DNA from 3 places in the Rhizobium sp. SU303 genome. Region 3 is predicted to be linked to each of the others. Evidence: riboswitches for the same ligand, from Rfam matches in the RefSeq annotation. Region 3 holds a riboswitch; each other region holds the start of a gene.
The links. A riboswitch is a leader RNA that binds a small molecule or an ion and turns the genes downstream of it on or off. The one in region 3 is predicted to bind cobalamin.

Region 1 (5,542 bases), 1.5 Mb from region 3:
GTCATCGCCGTCCATTTGCCCGATTTCCGACCATAAACTGCGTCGGTCATTTGGAGGTTCGGAAATTAACAATCATATTCAGTGGCTTATAGAACATGGAATTACAGCTGAGCATATTGGCGAGCTGATAGCCGGATTGTGCGATCGGCTGATCGCGGATGGCTTTCCGATCTGGCGGGGAAGTATTGCGATGCCGTCTATTCATCCCATGTATGGCGGCGTCTCGGCCAATTTCGTGCGCGGCGGTGCGACCACGATCGAGAATGCCGAGTATGGCAGTGCGGCAGTGCTGAGTTTCGAGAAGACCCCGATCTATTTTCTTTTGGGCCGTGGTGAAACGTCAGGTCGATGGAATATCGCCAAGGGTGAGGGTGTCGATGACTACCCGCAGCTTGCGGAATTCGCGCATAGCGGCGGCACGGATCACTTGGTCAGCCTGCTGGAGTTCCCGAAGGAGGCCGCGCTGCGGGGGGTCAGTCTGTCTCTCACAAGCGATAGGCCGGGCGGATTTTCTGACGACCAATTGGCGATCGTCGCGAAGCTCTTCCCGGCGCTGGGGTTGGCTTGCTACCGCATCGCGGCATCGAAAACCGCTGCGGATATCCTCGCCGTCTATACGGGCGCCAAAACAAGCGCACGCATCCTTGCGGGCGAGATCCAGAGGGGAAAGGGTGGCTCCATCAATGCTGCGATCCTGCTTGCGGATCTCAGGAATTTCACGGCGTTGACCGAAGTCTATCAGCCAGGCGAAATCGCCGGGTTTCTGGACGAGCATTTCGAGCTGATCGGCCGGCATGTCGAGGAGAATTCCGGCGAGATCCTCAAGTTCATGGGCGACAGCGTGCTGGCGATCTTTCCGACCGATGCCGAAGATCAGCAAAAGGCGTGCATGGCCGCACTGGCTTCGGCAAGGAATATTCTGGAAGCCAACAAGGTGCTGAACGGTCAGCGGAGGAATGATGGAGGTCCTGACATCGGCGTCGATGTCGTGCTGCATCTCGGCGAGGTCTTCTATGGAAATATCGGCGCGCGCGGCAGGCTTGATTTCACGGTGATCGGCAGCGCCGTCAACGAGGCCTCGCGGCTTGAAAAGCTCTGCGGCACGCTTGAGCAAGACCTGCTGATGTCGGAGAGCTTCGCGACCACCTGCGCCGTGGCCTGCGAGTATCTGGGTTCGTTTGAATTGCGTGGCGTTTCGAAGCGGGCCGACGTGTTCAAACTCGCCGACGCCGTATTCTGAAGCGTCGATCCGGTCGGCGCGGCGACGCTCAGATCTCGCCTGAGACCTCGCGGCGGCGGCGGTCGAGTTCTTCGCTGTAGCGGCGTAGCGTATAGCTTTCGCTGAGCTGGCCGATCACCTTGCGTTCGATCAGGTTGTTGACGACGGCGAGCGCTTCGCTTTCGCTCTTGTCGAAGATCGCCGCCGCCTGCCTGGCATTCATCTGCGGCTGCAGGAAATCGTTGCGGTAGTGGATGAAGTCGGCAAGCGTCTTGCCCTCGTCCTGCGCATCGGTCGGATTGGCGTAGATCTCCGGCACCAGCACCAGGCCCGCATATTTGTCGCTCTCCTCGACGAGGACGACGCGCTGGGTCGAGCCGATCGGGAAGGCCTGCTTGAATTCCTCCAGAGAAATGCCCGCCCTTGCCGTCTTGACGTCAGCGCGCATCAGCTTGTCGACCGTCAGATTGCGGATCCAGCCGACATCATGGGCGCTGCGGATGCTTTCTCCGCGCAGATGGAACCGCCATGTGGCGAAGGAGTAGCCGAAGGTCGAGCGCACGACGAGCGAGGAGGTGATGACGGCGGCGAGCACCAGCGCCGTGATCGGAAAATCGCCGGTGATTTCGAGCGCCAGGAACGTCATGGTCAGCGGCCCGCCGATGACGGCGACGGCAAGCGAACTCATGCCGACCACGGCATAGATGACGGGCGTCAGCGTCGCATCGGCGAAATAGGGGCCGCAGTAAGCAAAGAGTTTGCCGAGCAGGGCGCCCATGAACAGCGAGGCGAAGAACAGCCCGCCCCTGAAGCCGGAGCCGATCGAGATCGCCGAGGCGAAGGATTTCAAGAGGAAGAGGCCGATCAGCGTCGGGATCGCCACGTCACGGGAAAGGTTGAGATGCAGCGCGCCGTGGCCGGCCGAGAGCACCTGCGGCGAGATCATCGCCAAGAGGCCGACGATGATGCCGCCGAGAGCCGGGCGGAAGGGTGGGGCGATCGAGCTCTTGCGCGCCAGTTCCTCAATGAAGGCGACGCCCTGCATGATCAGGATGCCGACACCGGCGCAGAACGCACCGAGCAGCAGCGCCGGGACATAATCGGCCGGCACGACCGAGCCGAAGCTGCCGATATCGATGGTGAAATCGCTGCCGGCGAGCAGCCTTGCGACCAAGGTGGAGACAAGGGCGGAGACGACGACAGGCGTCAGCGAGACGATCGTATAGGTGCCGATGATCAGCTCGAAAGCATAGAAGGCCCCGGTCAACGGCGCGTTGAAGGCGGCGGCGATGGCGCCCGCCGCGCCGCAGCCAACGAGGGTGCGCAGGTCCGAGCGGCGAAGCTGCAGCTTCAGCCCGAATTTTGAGGCGAGGCCGGCGGCAAGCTGGGTATAGCCGGCCTCCAGGCCGACGGAGGCCCCGAAACCGTTGGAGATCAGGTTCTGCACGGCAACGATGATGCTGTCGGTCAGGGACAGGCGGCCGCCATGCAGCGCATTGGCCTCGATAGGGTCGACCATTGGCTTCTTGCGCCGTTTCGCCAGAACCAGAAGCAACAGGCCGAGCAAGGCGCCGCCGATGACGGGGGCGGTGAGCAGCAGCATCTTGCTCTCGATCTCGGACGAGCTCAACCTTTCGCTGTCTGATATGCCGAAGACCAGCTGATGCAGCTCGTTGGAGACGTAGCTCATGCCGGTGACGGCGAGACCCGAGATGATGCCGACGACGGCGCCCGCCAGCGACAGGCCGACCTCGCTGCGCCGGGTCAGCGCCCGCAGGCGTCCCGGATCGAAGAAAACACGCAGCGCGCGGAAACGGCGCCGATCCAATTTCATAAGCATGGCTAGACAACTAGGCAGGGAGAGGCCCGGTCAAGGGCGAAGGTGCAGTCCGCTTGCAACGCAATTGCGGCGAAAAGCCGGCGCGCATGGCAGATTTTCATGGCGTAAGTCCCTGATAAATGACGATATTCCAAGTGGGGTAAGTCGTGTTGGCGGGGTCGCGCTGCTTGACTTGCCATTGCCCTGTCTCCAAGGCCGGTTGACTTCACCCCTGCGCTTGCCTAACCATCCAGATAACGGATGGTCGACTGACCATCCTGACATAACGGATGGTTCCGGATCGGTGTTGCGCCCTTCCGGATGAAAAGGGAATGTGACGAGGCGGACCCAAGCCGGGCGCCTTCATCACAGCCGACCCCGCGACTGTAGAGCGGTCAGGGTCTTCCATCCGGCATCAGGCCCTTCCGGCTGACGGCTTGCAATAATGCAAGCAGGCGGGATGGACGACATGCCGGAAAAGCCACTGGATATGCATGGTGATCAACCGGGGTCGGACGCCTCTCAAGTCTACGAATCGTCCACCTTTTCACTGATGCAGCCGGGAAGGCGAGGATGATCCGCTGGCACGATCAGGGCGACCGGTTTCCGGTCTGCCCCGATCGCGGCCGATAACCGCGAGCCAGGAGACCTGCCATCCCGTGCCGGGCGAGAAGCCCAACCCTGGGCACTATGCCCGTTGCCAGCACGGAGGTTGTCTTGGCTGAACGATTGAATTCGGCGCGGCCTGGTGCGGCGCACGCCACGCCTCCAAGCAGCGCTGCAGGAGGAGTGTTTTCGGCCGCTTATGTCGAATGTGCGGTACCCCCCTCTGTCCTGCCGGACATCTCCCCCACAAGGAGGGAGATCGGCAAGCAGCACGACCGTCGTCCTACATCAATTGTTTGGAGAAAAGCTCTCGGCGATTCAATCTCCCCCCTTGTGGGGGAGATGTCCGGCAGGACAGAGGGGGGTGTCACACCCTCAGTAACCGAGACAGATGCACTCGGAGCAAGCCACGGCTACGCACCCTCCCTGAGGGGCGTTTGAATATGACCGCCACCTTCATCCTGGGCGGCGCACGTTCCGGCAAATCCCGATTCGCCGAAGCCCTCGTCAGCGCGACCGGCCTCGATCGCCACTACGTCGCCACCGGCCGCGCCTGGGACGAGGAGATGCGGGCGCGCATCGCCCAACACAAGGCCGATCGCGGCCCGTCCTGGACGACGCATGAAGAGCCGCTCGACCTCGTCGGTAAACTCGCCGCCATCGACGGCGAGGGGCGCATCGTGCTGATCGATTGCCTAACGCTCTGGGCCACAAATCTGATGATGGAGGAGCGCGACATGGTGGTCGAATTTGCGACGCTTGCCGATTTCCTTCCCGCCGCGAAAGCGCGGCTCGTTTTCGTTTCCAACGAGGTGGGTCTCGGCATCGTGCCCGACAATCGCATGGCGCGGGATTTTCGCGATCATGCCGGCCGCTTGCACCAATCGATCGCGGCGAAGGCCGCCGAAGTCTATTTCATCGCGGCAGGCCTGCCGCTGAAAATGAAGGGTTAAGTCCATGAACCAGCAAAAGATTCCCGCAACCGTCATCACCGGCTTTCTTGGCGCCGGCAAGACGACGATGATCCGCAACCTGCTCACCAATGCCGGCGGCAAGAAGATCGCGCTGATCATCAACGAATTCGGCGATCTCGGCGTCGACGGCGACGTGCTGAAGGGCTGCGGTGCGGAGAATTGCACCGAGGACGACATTATCGAGCTGACCAACGGCTGCATTTGCTGCACCGTTGCGGACGATTTCATACCGACGATGACGAAACTGCTCGAGCGCGAACAGCGGCCCGACCATATAGTCATCGAAACCTCGGGCCTTGCTTTGCCGCAGCCGCTGGTCGCCGCCTTCAACTGGCCCGACATTCGCACCCAGGTGACCGTCGACGGCGTCATCACGGTGGTCGACAGCGCCGCTGTTGCCGCCGGCCGTTTTGCCGACGACCACGATGCCGTCGATGCGCGCCGCGCCGAGGATGAATCGCTCGATCACGAGAGCCCGATCGAGGAGTTGTTCGAGGATCAGCTGACCTGCGCCGATCTCATCGTGCTCAACAAGACCGACCTGATCGACGCTGCCGGCCTCATCAGGGTGCGCGACGAGGTCGCCTCCCGCACGGTGCGCAAGCCCGTGATGATCGAGGCGCGGAACGGCGAGGTGTCGGCCGGCATCCTGCTCGGCCTCGGCATCGGTACGGAGGACGATGTCGCCAATCGCAAGTCGCATCACGAGCTGGAGCATGAGGATGGTGCGCCGCACGACCATGACGAATTCGACAGCTTCGTCGCCGAACTCGGCCCGGTCGCCGATCCCGCCGGCTTCATCGAGTCGCTGAAGACTGTTATTTCAGCCCATGACGTGCTGCGCCTCAAGGGTTTCGTCGATGTCTCCGACAAGCCGATGCGGCTGCAGCTCCAGGCCGTCGGGAGCCGCATCGACCATTATTT
Region 2 (5,542 bases), 1.7 Mb from region 3:
CCGTCGATCATCGAGTGGTCGGAGCCATCGACTTCGGCACGCCACTTCTTGTCGAGGGCGTCGACATCGGCTGCGCTGAGATTGGCGTTGGCAGTGTTCTGCACTTTGACAGCCTCGATGATGGCGGGGTCGTTGAGCCAGGGCTTGACGTCGCTCGTCACGTAGTCGGAGATCGGGGCAAGCTTGGCATCCTGCGCCATGGATACGCCGATCGGCACGGCAAATGCGGTGCAGGCCAAAAGAAATGCGGGCACGATTTTCTTCATAAGTGTTTCCTTCCCGATTATCGGTTGCTGAGAACTAAGGTTTATTGGACGAAGATGAGGTCAGAACTCCTCCCAGGCGCCGGGAGCAGCGGCAACGGCAGCATTTCCTGCATGCCGCTGTACGAGGGCTCTTGGTTGGGGACGAGATTGGCCGGCGACTTGAACGGGTCTAGGCTGGCTGGTCGCAGACGCGCCGACGACGAACCTGCCGGCCGAGTCCTGCAAAAGACGTCCCTGCTGCAGCAGCTCCTGGCAGGCCGCGTTGGTTTCCTCGACCATTGCCGCGTTCTGCTGCGTCGCCTGATCCATCTGGTTGATCGCACCGTTGATTTCCTGCAGACCCGTCGCCTGTTCGCGATAGGACTGAACGATGGAAGCGATACTGTCGCTGATACGGTTGATCTGCTCCTCGATCTTCAGCAAGGCATCGCCGGTTTCGTTCACCAGCCCGACGCCCGCGGCAACTTCCTGGCCGGATACGTTGATCAGGTTCTTGATTTCCTTTGCCGCGTTTGCCGACCGCTGGGCGAGTTCACGCACCTCCTGAGCGACAACCGCAAAACCCTTGCCGGCCTCACCGGCGCGCGCCGCCTCGACGCCGGCATTCAGCGCCAGCAGGTTGGTCTGGAACGCGATTTCATCGATGACGCCGATGATGCGGCCGATCTGGCTCGACGAGGTCTGAATCCGGTCCATCGCTCCGATCGCATCACGCACCACCGTTGCCGAGACATGAGCGCTCCGCTTGGTTTCCTCGACCAGCTTGCCGGCATTTTCGGCGCGCTGCGACGATGTTCTGACCGTGGTGGTCACCTCATCAAGTGCCGCGGCGGTCTGTTCCAATGATGCCGCCTGTTGCTCGGTCCGCTTGGCGAGTTGATCTGCGGAGGAGGCCAGCTCGCTGGAGCCGCCTTCAACCGCCACGGAGGCGGCCTTGATCTCCGTCAGCGCGGCCGCGACCGCTTCGACCATGTTGTTGAAATCCTGCCGCAATTTATCGAATTCGGGGCCGAGATCGGCCAGGTGTATCGAGAAGTCGCCTGCGGCAAGCTTTTCCAATGAAGTTGCAAGAGCGGTCATGACCAGCCGTTGAGTTTTGCTGGCCTCTTCGGTGAACAATGTGTTGCGTGCCCGTTCGGCGTCGAGCGAAGCGCTCTGCTCGGCAGCGGCCTGCTCTCTTTCGACCTTCGCTATCGCTTCATGACGGAAAACTTCCAACGCGCGTGCCAGAAAACCAATCTCGTCGCCATTTTCCTTGTAGGTAACAGGGGAGACCAGATCGCCTTTCTGCAGCGCGCTGATGCGTTCGCTGAGGATCCTGATGGGCCAGCCAACAAGGCTGCGCATGGCGAGAAGGAAGGCGACGACGGCCAAGGCGGTGATCAGCGACTGGGTGAGCAGCGAAACGAGAACCTTCTGCCTGACTTCAGCAGCGATTTTTTCGACGGACCAGTTCGTGACGATATAGCCGGTGGCCTTGCCTGATTTGTCCAGCGGGAGCGGCGCGATGATCGTGACCACGCCGGCGGATACCCCGCCGTCATCGATCGTCGTTTTTTCCGGCTTGGCGCTGAGGCTCTTCACCAGATCGGCCGGTGCGGGCAGGCCGTTGATGCCGTCGCGTGTCCACGTGTCGACGGCGGCAGGTTCCGCGTTGAATGCGGCAAACTGCACGAGATCGAGCGAAGGGTCGTCGCGGTAGAGCGAATAAGCTTCACGGACCGCATTCGCCTTGCCCCACTTGACGCCGCCGGCGGCCAGGGAGGCAAACTGCTCCGCATCCTTGGACCAGTTGGCCTTGGCGCCATCGATCAATGCCCGGGTTTCGTACATCCACGTATAGGTGGCGAAAGCGGAAATGCCGCAGAGGTTGACGGCAACGATAATCGCCGCCAGCTTGGCTGTCAGAGGCATCGTTTTCAAAAAATGGAACATTCCGCGGCAGCCTAGAATTGCGGCTCAGTCGGACATGTTCCCGACCGGCGTCTCAATACGGGCATCCGCGCTGACGGTCACATCACGAGCCCTCATGCCCATGTCCGGATTGCAACCCAAAACGCGCAAACGCAGTGTGTATTTGATATGTGAATAAATCATAAAGTAGAATGGGATGCCGGAGCACACGCGTGTTATTTCGCTATTACGCCCGCTGGAGATCTGCCTCGCCCCGCTGGGGAGAAGAGGTATGTCGCGCGTCCGTGTTCCCTACGCCCCGGCCGAAGAAAAGAGACAGATGGCACCGCTCGGCGCGCGCGGCTAGAATCAACCATCAGGTTCGCGGCTTGCCGCCGCGCCGGTTTGCTGAAATAGATGCGCCGTCAGGTGCCCGCCGGTAAGGCGGGAGAATCGGGAATCCGGTGCAAAACCGGAACGTGCCCAACGCTGTAAGGCCGATGTTTGCCGCTTCATCATGCCACTGGCTTCTTGCCGGGAAGGCTACGGCAGACGGATGACGCCCAGTCAGAAGACCGGCCTGGCAAGATAGACCGATCCGCGCGGACGGCGGGGCGGTTGCGTTGTTGGGGATTTGACGATGCGACCCTTTGATGAGGATGCCCTTTCGGCGGCGTCCGGTTTTTCCTTGGCCGAACGCGAGGCCGTCTATCACGCGATCATGACGCGGCGCGACGTTCGCAGTCAGTTTCGACCCGATCCTTTGCCTGACGATGTTGTGCAGCGGCTGCTGACGGCCGCCCATCATGCACCCTCCGTCGGCTTCATGCAGCCCTGGAATTTCATTCTGGTGAAAAGTGCCGCTGTGCGGGCGCGCGTCCGGGATGCCTTCGCGAGCGCCAACGACGAGGCGGCGCTGATGTTTGCCGGCGAGCGGCAGCAGGCCTACCGCGCCCTCAAGCTCGAAGGCATCGTCGAGGCGCCGCTCGGCATATGCGTGACCTGCGATCCCACGCGCAGCGGCAGCGTAGTGCTGGGGCGCACCCACAATCCCAGGATGGATAGCTATTCCACAGTCTGCGCCATCCAGAATCTCTGGCTTGCGGCGCGGGCGGAAGGGGTCGGCATTGGCTGGGTCAGCATTTTTCGTGAAGGCGACCTGAAAACCATTCTCGGCATACCCGAGCATATCGAAGTGGTCGCCTGGCTCTGTGCCGGCTTCGTCGACCGGCTCTATGACGAGCCGGAACTCTCCGTCAAAGGCTGGCGGCAGCGGCTACCGCTCGAGGAGCTGGTCTTCCACGATGGATGGGGACTGAACACCTAGGCACGGTGGTCGAGCGTGGCCTCAATCGCACAGTCACGCCATTGACAGGCAAGGTGAGCAAACCGATGTCGGTATCGCCGACGCCGGGCGAGGCCGAGATATCTTTATTCCGTTATGCCGAACGCGGCATAACGGAATTTATCCCGAGCCCGAGACTATGCCGAGCCAGTTCCCCAAAGCTCGAGATTTCCGATAGTTCCCGATTGCAAGCTCGGCATATTCCACCGATCGCCCCTCGGCCGGAATGCGCCCGCAGCGGACTAAGCGATTGCCGTCGGTGGACGAGGCTGTTGAGCTCACGTGCACATCGTCGATGAGTGACACCGAGCGGATTGAGATCGTCTTGGATGCTTGGATGAGGTATCATCGCAGCAGCTTTCCAGAATACTGTCGATGACTGCCTCGCGTCAGCGGAGGACGAAATGACAACGCCTCAGGTCGAACGTAGGACCACGGCCGTGTTGGTTGCCGATGTCGTTGGGTACTGCCGACTCGTTGAGACTAACGAGGAAAGGGCGCTCGCGGCAATTAAGGAGCTCTGGGGTGCTGTGTTCCGACCGTTAATAGCTGAGTACCGTGGGCGGATCGTAAAATTGATGGGTGACGGCCTCATCGCGGAGTTCGGATCTGTTGTCGGAGCAGTTGCCTGTGCGGCGGCAGTACAAGAAAAGCTCGCCGCTCAACAGCAACAGGTTGCAGTTGAACGCCGTATCGTGCTCCGGATCGGCATAAACCTCGGAGACGTCGTGATCGACGGTGATGATCTTCTTGGCGACGGGGTCAATGTCGCTGCGCGCCTGGAGCAACTATGTCCGCCAGGCACCGTGCTCATATCCGGCTCAGCTCACGAACAACTGTCGGGAAAACTCGATCTCCACTTCGAGTATGTGGGCGAGCAGCACCTAAAGAATATCGCACGGCCGGTGAGGACCTACTGCATGGACGTCGGCGGCTTGACGCCAATGCTCCCAGCCAGCTCACGATCCGACAAACCGGCGGTCGCTGTTCTGCCTTTTGACAATATGAGCGCAGATCCTGATCAGGCTTATTTCAGCGACGGCATTACTGAAGACGTCATCACCGAGCTTTCGAGATTCAGAGAGCTCACGGTGATTGCCCGCAATTCCTCATTCGCCTTTCGCGGACAGAGCATGGACCTGCGTCAAATCGGACGCATGCTGGGAGCGGAGTATGTCGTGGAAGGAAGCGTTCGGCGGCTAGGAGATCGGGTACGCGTCACGGCGCAGCTTATTGAGGCCACGAGCGGGACACATCTGTGGGCCGAGCGTTACGACCGAGCGATGGAGGACGTATTCGCCATTCAAGAGGAGATCTCGCAGAACATCGTTGCGACGGTCGCCCAGCGTGTCCGGGACGATAGAGAGGTCTCGGCGCGGCGACGCCAGCCTGAGGACATGCACGCATATGACCTCTTCCTCCAGGCCAACCGCCTCTCCGACGACTTTACGCCCGGAAGCCAGGAACGAGTTCTTTCCCTGTTCGAGCGTGCAGTCAAAATCGACCCTACTTTTGCGCGGGCTTACACAGGCCTCGCATATGCATATCTCAATCGTGCGATCGATAATGGCATCGGTGCACCGCGGGAAAAGGACGAAAACAGGATAAAGGCACTTCGTTTTGCCGAGCAAGCGCTTGTGCTGGATCCAAATGATCCGAAGGTGCATTGCACACTTGGATTCATGTGTCTGACCTGGCGGGATTTTGATCGAGCCGAACGTCACCTGGATCTAGCTCGAACCATGAACCCGAACGATCCGATAATCCAGATCATCTGGGCTTGGATGCAGGGGGCCTTGGGCAGACCGGAACGTGGGCTGGCTGCCGCTCAAATTGCCTTGAGGATCAACCCGCGTCACCCGAGTTGGTATAACTACTATCTCTCGCGCATCCTGTTCCAACTCGGACGTTACAGTGAGGCCGCTGTGCTTCTCGAGCAACGAACCTTCGATTCCCCGATAAGGCATCCGCGAGACATGGCTTGGCGGGCGGCGGCCTATGGTCATCTAGGCAGGATCGAAGAGGCGAACGAATGTGG
Region 3 (5,542 bases):
CCGGCGTGTTTTCGATACCATAGGCAAATGTGTCGATCTTCGCCTCCGCCAGGCCTTCTTTCCAGAGGATGCGGGCACCGACCCATTGCGGATGGTTCGTCCTGAAATGCAATGTCGCCCGCGCCACCGGCACCCCTGCCGCCAGCAGCTTCTCGCACATGTCCACCAGGATATTGTCGATGAACCGCTCACCGCGCGTCTCGTTAACCAGCCAGTCGAGAATCCGTCTTCTGCGGATCGGCCACACGCCTTCGTCCGCAATATCGGCCTTGTTCGAAAAGGATTGCATCAAAAACTCCCGCTACGCCACATCATCGGCGAGGACCAAATTTAGTTTCCGCTGAATGTGGGCGATGAGAGAGCAAATGATAAGAGGCAGACAGCGATCAAGCCTCAGAAATCCCAGTCCTCGTCCTCGGTCGCGACAGCCTTGCCGATCACATAGGAGGAACCGGAGCCGGAGAAGAAGTCGTGGTTCTCATCGGCATTCGGCGAAAGCGCTGACAGGATCGCCGGATTGACCTTGCAAGCCTCTGCCGGGAACAGCGCCTCATAGCCGAGGTTCATCAGCGCCTTGTTGGCATTGTAATGCAGGAATTTCTTGACGTCCTCGGTCAGCCCGACACCGTCATAGAGCGCTTCGGTATATTTCGCCTCGTTGTCATAGAGCTCGAGCAGCAGATCGAAGGCGAAATCCTTGATCTCCTGCTTCCGCTCGTCGCCGAGGCGTTCCAGCCCGCGCTGGAATTTGTAGCCGATATAATAGCCGTGCACAGCCTCATCGCGGATGATCAACCGGATCATGTCGGCCGTGTTGGTCAGCTTGGCCCGGCTCGACCAGTACATCGGCAGGTAGAAGCCGGAATAGAACAGGAAGCTTTCGAGGAAGACGCTCGCAACCTTCTTCTTCAACGGATCGCCGGAGCGATATTGCTCCATGATCAGCGCTGATTTCCGCTGCAGGAATTCGTTCTCCTCCGACCAGCGATAGGCATCATCGACATCGGGCGTCGAGCACAGCGTCGAGAAGATCGAGGAATAGGAGCGCGCATGCACCGCCTCCATGAAGGAGATGTTGGAAAGCACCGCCTCCTCATGCTGCGTCACCGCATCCTCCATCAGCCGGATGGAACCGACGCCATTCTGGATCGTATCGAGCAGCGTCAATCCGGTAAAGACGCGGATGGTCAGCTGCTGCTCGACCGGCGTCAGCGTCGCCCAGGAGGGAATGTCGTTGGAGAGCGGCACCTTTTCCGGCAGCCAGAAATTGCCGGTGAGCCGGTTCCAGACTTCGAGATCCTTGTCGTCCTCGATGCGGTTCCAGTTGATGGCGCGCACGCGGCAAGCGGGTTTGATTTGCATGTTCATTAGGTGGTCCCTCTTGAGGAATATGTCTGGGCGCCCCCTCATCCGCCTGCCGGCACCTTCTCCCCGCTGGGGAGAAGAGACTGGTGGCAGCGTCATCCCCAACCAAGTCCCCTCTCCCCAGCGGGGAGAGGGTTAGGGTGAGGGGGCTTCTGGCTCGAGGCCCGATATCAAATCACAGCGTACAAGACACGCAGCCCTGCACCTCGGTGCCGGACAGCGCCATCTGGCGCAGGCGGATGTAGTAGATCGTCTTGATGCCCTTCTTCCAGGCATGGATCTGCGCCTTGTTGATGTCACGCGTCGTTGCCGTATCACGGAAGAACAAGGTCAGAGACAGGCCTTGGTCGACATGCTGGGTCGCCGCCGCATAGGTGTCGATGATCTTCTCCGGCCCGATCTCGTAGGCATCCTGATAATAGTCGAGATTGTCGTTGGTCATGAACGGCGCCGGATAATAGACACGGCCGATCTTGCCTTCCTTGCGGATCTCGATCTTCGAGACGATCGGATGGATCGAGGAGGTCGAGTGGTTGATATAAGAGATCGAGCCTGTCGGCGGCACCGCCTGCAGGTTCTGGTTATAGAGGCCGGAGGCCATCACCGCCTTCTTCAACGCCACCCAATCTTCCTGCGTCGGAATGTGAATGCCTGACGTCTCGAACAGCGCCCTCACCGTCTCCGTCGCCGGCTCCCAGCGCTGCTCCGTATATTTGTCGAAATATTCGCCGGAGGCATATTTCGAGTTCTCGAAGCCCTTGAAGCTTGTGCCGCGTTCGACCGCCAAAAGATTCGAGGCGCGGATCGCGTGGTAGGTCACCGTATAGAAATAGATGTTGGTGAAATCGACGCCTTCCTCGGAGCCGTAGAAGATGCGTTCGCGGGCGAGATAGCCGTGCAGGTTCATCTGGCCGAGTCCGATTGCATGGCTCTCGTCATTGCCCTTCTCGATCGAGGGAACCGAGGAAATGTGACTCATGTCGGAAACGGCCGTCAGGGCCTGGATCGAGGTCTCGATCGTCTTGCCGAAATCGGCCGAATCCATTGCCGCCGCGATATTCAGCGAGCCGAGATTGCAGGAAATATCCTTGCCGAGATGTTTGTAGGAAAGGTCGTCATTATATTCGCTCGCCTCGCTCACCTGCAGGATTTCCGAGCATAGATTGCTCATCGAAATACGCCCGGCGATCGGGTTCGCCCGGTTCACCGTGTCCTCGAACATGATGTAGGGGTAGCCGCTCTCGAATTGGATTTCAGCAAGCACCTGGAAGAATTCGCGCGCCTTGATCTTCTTCTTGGAGATGCGGGCATCATCAGCCATTTCGCGATACTTTTCCGTCACCGAAATCTCGGTGAAGGGCACGCCATAGACGCGCTCCACGTCATAGGGCGAGAACAGGTACATGTCCTCATTGTTCTTGGCGAGTTCGAAGGTGATGTCGGGCACGACGACACCGAGCGACAGCGTTTTGATGCGGATCTTCTCGTCGGCATTTTCGCGCTTGGTGTCGAGAAAGCGCATGATGTCAGGGTGATGGGCATTGAGATAGACGGCCCCCGCCCCCTGCCGCGCGCCGAGCTGGTTGGCATAGGAGAAACTGTCTTCGAGTAGCTTCATGACAGGGATGATCCCCGAGGACTGGTTCTCGATATGCTTGATCGGCGCGCCCGCCTCGCGGATATTCGTCAGCGAAAGCGCCACGCCGCCGCCGCGCTTCGACAATTGCAGCGCCGAATTGATCGACCGGCCGATCGATTCCATATTGTCCTCGACACGCAACAGGAAGCAGGAAACCAGTTCGCCGCGCTGCCTCTTGCCGGCATTGAGGAAAGTCGGCGTCGCCGGCTGGAAACGGCCGGAAATGATCTCGTCGACCATGTCCCGGGCAAGGCCCTCGTCGCCGCGTGCCAGCGCCAGCGCCACCATGCAGATACGGTCCTCGTAGCGTTCGAGATAGCGCTTTCCGTCGAAGGTCTTCAGCGTATAGCTGGTGTAATATTTGAAGGCGCCGAGGAAGGTCGGGAAGCGGAATTTCTTGGCATAGGCTTGGTCGAACAGATCCCGCACGAAATTGAAGGAATACTGGTCGAGAACCTCCTGCTCGTAATAGCCCTCGGTCACGAGGTAATCGAGCTTTTCCCGGAGATTGTGAAAGAACACCGTGTTCTGGTTCACATGCTGCAGGAAATACTGCTTGGCAGCCATTCGATCCTTGTCGAGCTGGATCCGCCCCTCATCGTCATAGAGGTTCAGCATCGCATTCAGCGCGTGGTAGTCGAGCGCTTCCGCCGCTTTCAAAGGGCGTTCGCCGGCGGGATGAGCAAAAGTGTTATGCGGTTTTGCGCCCGCATCCCGCGTCAGAGTTGTTCCCGTGTCCAAAACCGTTCCATTCCGTGTTTGACGTTGGCGACGTCGTCTTCCGTGCCCAGCAGCTCGAACCTGTAGAGATAAGGCACTTGGCATTTCCGCGAGATGACGTCGCCCGCGAGCCCGTATGTCTCGCCGAAATTGCTGTTGCCCGCCGCGATCACGCCGCGGATGTGTCCTCGGTTTTCCGCATCGTTGAGGAAACGGATCACCTGCTTGGGAACGGCACCCTTGCCGCCGTCGCCGCTATAGGTCGGCACAACAAGCACGAAGGGTTCGCGAATTTGGAACGCGTCTGCGCCAATTGGCGGAATGCGCGCCGCGCGCAGTCCGAGCTTGGCGACGAACCGATGGGTATTCTCGGATCGGCTGGAATAATAGACGATCAGCCCCATCGTCTGTCCTCAGCTCAGGAGAGCGCGCTGATCATGTCGGGACGGAAGCCCGCCCAATGCTGCTCGCCGGCGATGACGACAGGCGCCTGCATGTAGCCGAGGCTGCGGACGCGATCGAGCGCTTCGGCATCCTGCGAGATATCGATGATGTCATAATCGACACCCAGGCGGTCCAGAGCGCGGTACGTGGCAGTGCACTGGACGCAGGCAGGCTTGCTGTAAACGGTAATGGACATGATATTCCTCGTGACGACGTGTTTGGGCGCAGGACATCGATCGGAAATCTGTCGATAGCCGTCGAAAAATTCTCTGATGATTTGAGCGATGCGGCTGTTTAGCCGCTGGGCATACTCCGCCCTCTACCTAGCACGGGTGGCGGCCTGAACTGAGATACTGACATGACTTCACCCCGAAGTGGCTCAATACGAAGGTTTCGGCGGCGGAGGTTCGGGCCTGCGAAACGCGATGCGGAGATTCCCCGCAGCCATGCAACGCAATCTTCCGGACACCCCGCCCGTGGACGTTTCGCTCGAGGCAGGTCTCCTGGCTCACGGGTCAAAGCGCCTGCCCAGCCTTCCCGGAGCATCATGCTCCAGTGACCTGAAATCGGACAGTTGCTCGCCGCTTACAGTTGCGGGGGCAGCTCCGGCATTGCCGCGCCATGATGGCGAAACGCACCGAATTCCCGTCTTAGCCATCGATCCCTACGAATCGATGGAACCTCGAACACTAGATATAGTACGCCAATCCAAATTCGCGTCAACGGATGGTTTGTGCATTGCGTTACGACAGGTTTGAAATCGCTACGTTCCTGTGAAAAACATGGATAACGAAAGCTTAAGGAAAGCAGGCTGTGGAGAAAGCCTCGACGAAGAGAGCCGACCCTATGGCCGGTCCCGCGATTTTCGATTCAAGATCAGGCCCGAATCGTCGATAGGACATCCCCCGGTGACGAACGCCGGAGGGAGGAAGTCAGGAATGTTATATCTTTATCCGAAGCAGCCGCAGCGCGTTGATCGTCACCAGCACGGTGGCGCCGGTATCGGCGAGGATCGCCGGCCAAAGCCCGGTGATCCCGATGATCGTCGTCACCAGAAACACCGCCTTCAGCCCGAGTGCGATGGTGATGTTCTGCAGGATGTTGCGCATCGTGCGTTTGGAAAGTTCGATCATTCGCGCCACGTCGCCGACACGTCCGTGCAACACGGCCGCATCCGCCGTCTCCAGCGCCACATCGGTGCCGCCGCCCATGGCGATGCCGATATCGGCCGCTGCCAGTGCCGGGGCATCGTTGATGCCGTCGCCGACCTTGGCGACGATGAAGCCTTCGCGCTTCAATTCGCCGACGACCCGCTGCTTGTCCTCCGGCATCATCTCGCCGCGCCAGTCGATGCCGAGCATGCCGGCAACGGCT

Region 1: linked by a shared signal. The riboswitch ahead of cobU (bifunctional adenosylcobinamide kinase/adenosylcobinamide-phosphate guanylyltransferase) and the one ahead of nrdH (glutaredoxin-like protein NrdH) in region 3 are both predicted to bind cobalamin.
Region 2: linked by a shared signal. The riboswitch ahead of bluB (5,6-dimethylbenzimidazole synthase) and the one ahead of nrdH (glutaredoxin-like protein NrdH) in region 3 are both predicted to bind cobalamin.

What each region holds. Positions count from the first base shown of each region.
Region 1 covers NZ_CP088095.1:2,579,746-2,585,287, reverse strand. The annotation lists gene RlegSU303_RS12905 (adenylate/guanylate cyclase domain-containing protein) at 1-1,240, shown strand, start outside; gene RlegSU303_RS12900 (chloride channel protein) at 1,269-3,059, opposite strand; cobalamin riboswitch at 3,313-3,709, shown strand; gene cobU (bifunctional adenosylcobinamide kinase/adenosylcobinamide-phosphate guanylyltransferase) at 4,088-4,597, shown strand; gene cobW (cobalamin biosynthesis protein CobW) at 4,602-5,542, shown strand, end outside.
Region 2 covers NZ_CP088095.1:2,423,936-2,429,477, reverse strand. The annotation lists gene RlegSU303_RS12150 (hypothetical protein) at 1-266, opposite strand, end outside; gene RlegSU303_RS12145 (methyl-accepting chemotaxis protein) at 327-2,201, opposite strand; cobalamin riboswitch at 2,570-2,757, shown strand; gene bluB (5,6-dimethylbenzimidazole synthase) at 2,800-3,486, shown strand; gene RlegSU303_RS12135 (adenylate/guanylate cyclase domain-containing protein) at 3,909-5,542, shown strand, end outside.
Region 3 covers NZ_CP088095.1:4,122,729-4,128,270, forward strand. The annotation lists gene RlegSU303_RS20350 (adenylate/guanylate cyclase domain-containing protein) at 1-289, opposite strand, end outside; gene nrdF (class 1b ribonucleoside-diphosphate reductase subunit beta) at 394-1,368, opposite strand; gene nrdE (class 1b ribonucleoside-diphosphate reductase subunit alpha) at 1,541-3,745, opposite strand; gene nrdI (class Ib ribonucleoside-diphosphate reductase assembly flavoprotein NrdI) at 3,724-4,128, opposite strand; gene nrdH (glutaredoxin-like protein NrdH) at 4,143-4,364, opposite strand; cobalamin riboswitch at 4,645-4,868, opposite strand; gene RlegSU303_RS20375 (heavy metal translocating P-type ATPase) at 5,110-5,542, opposite strand, start outside.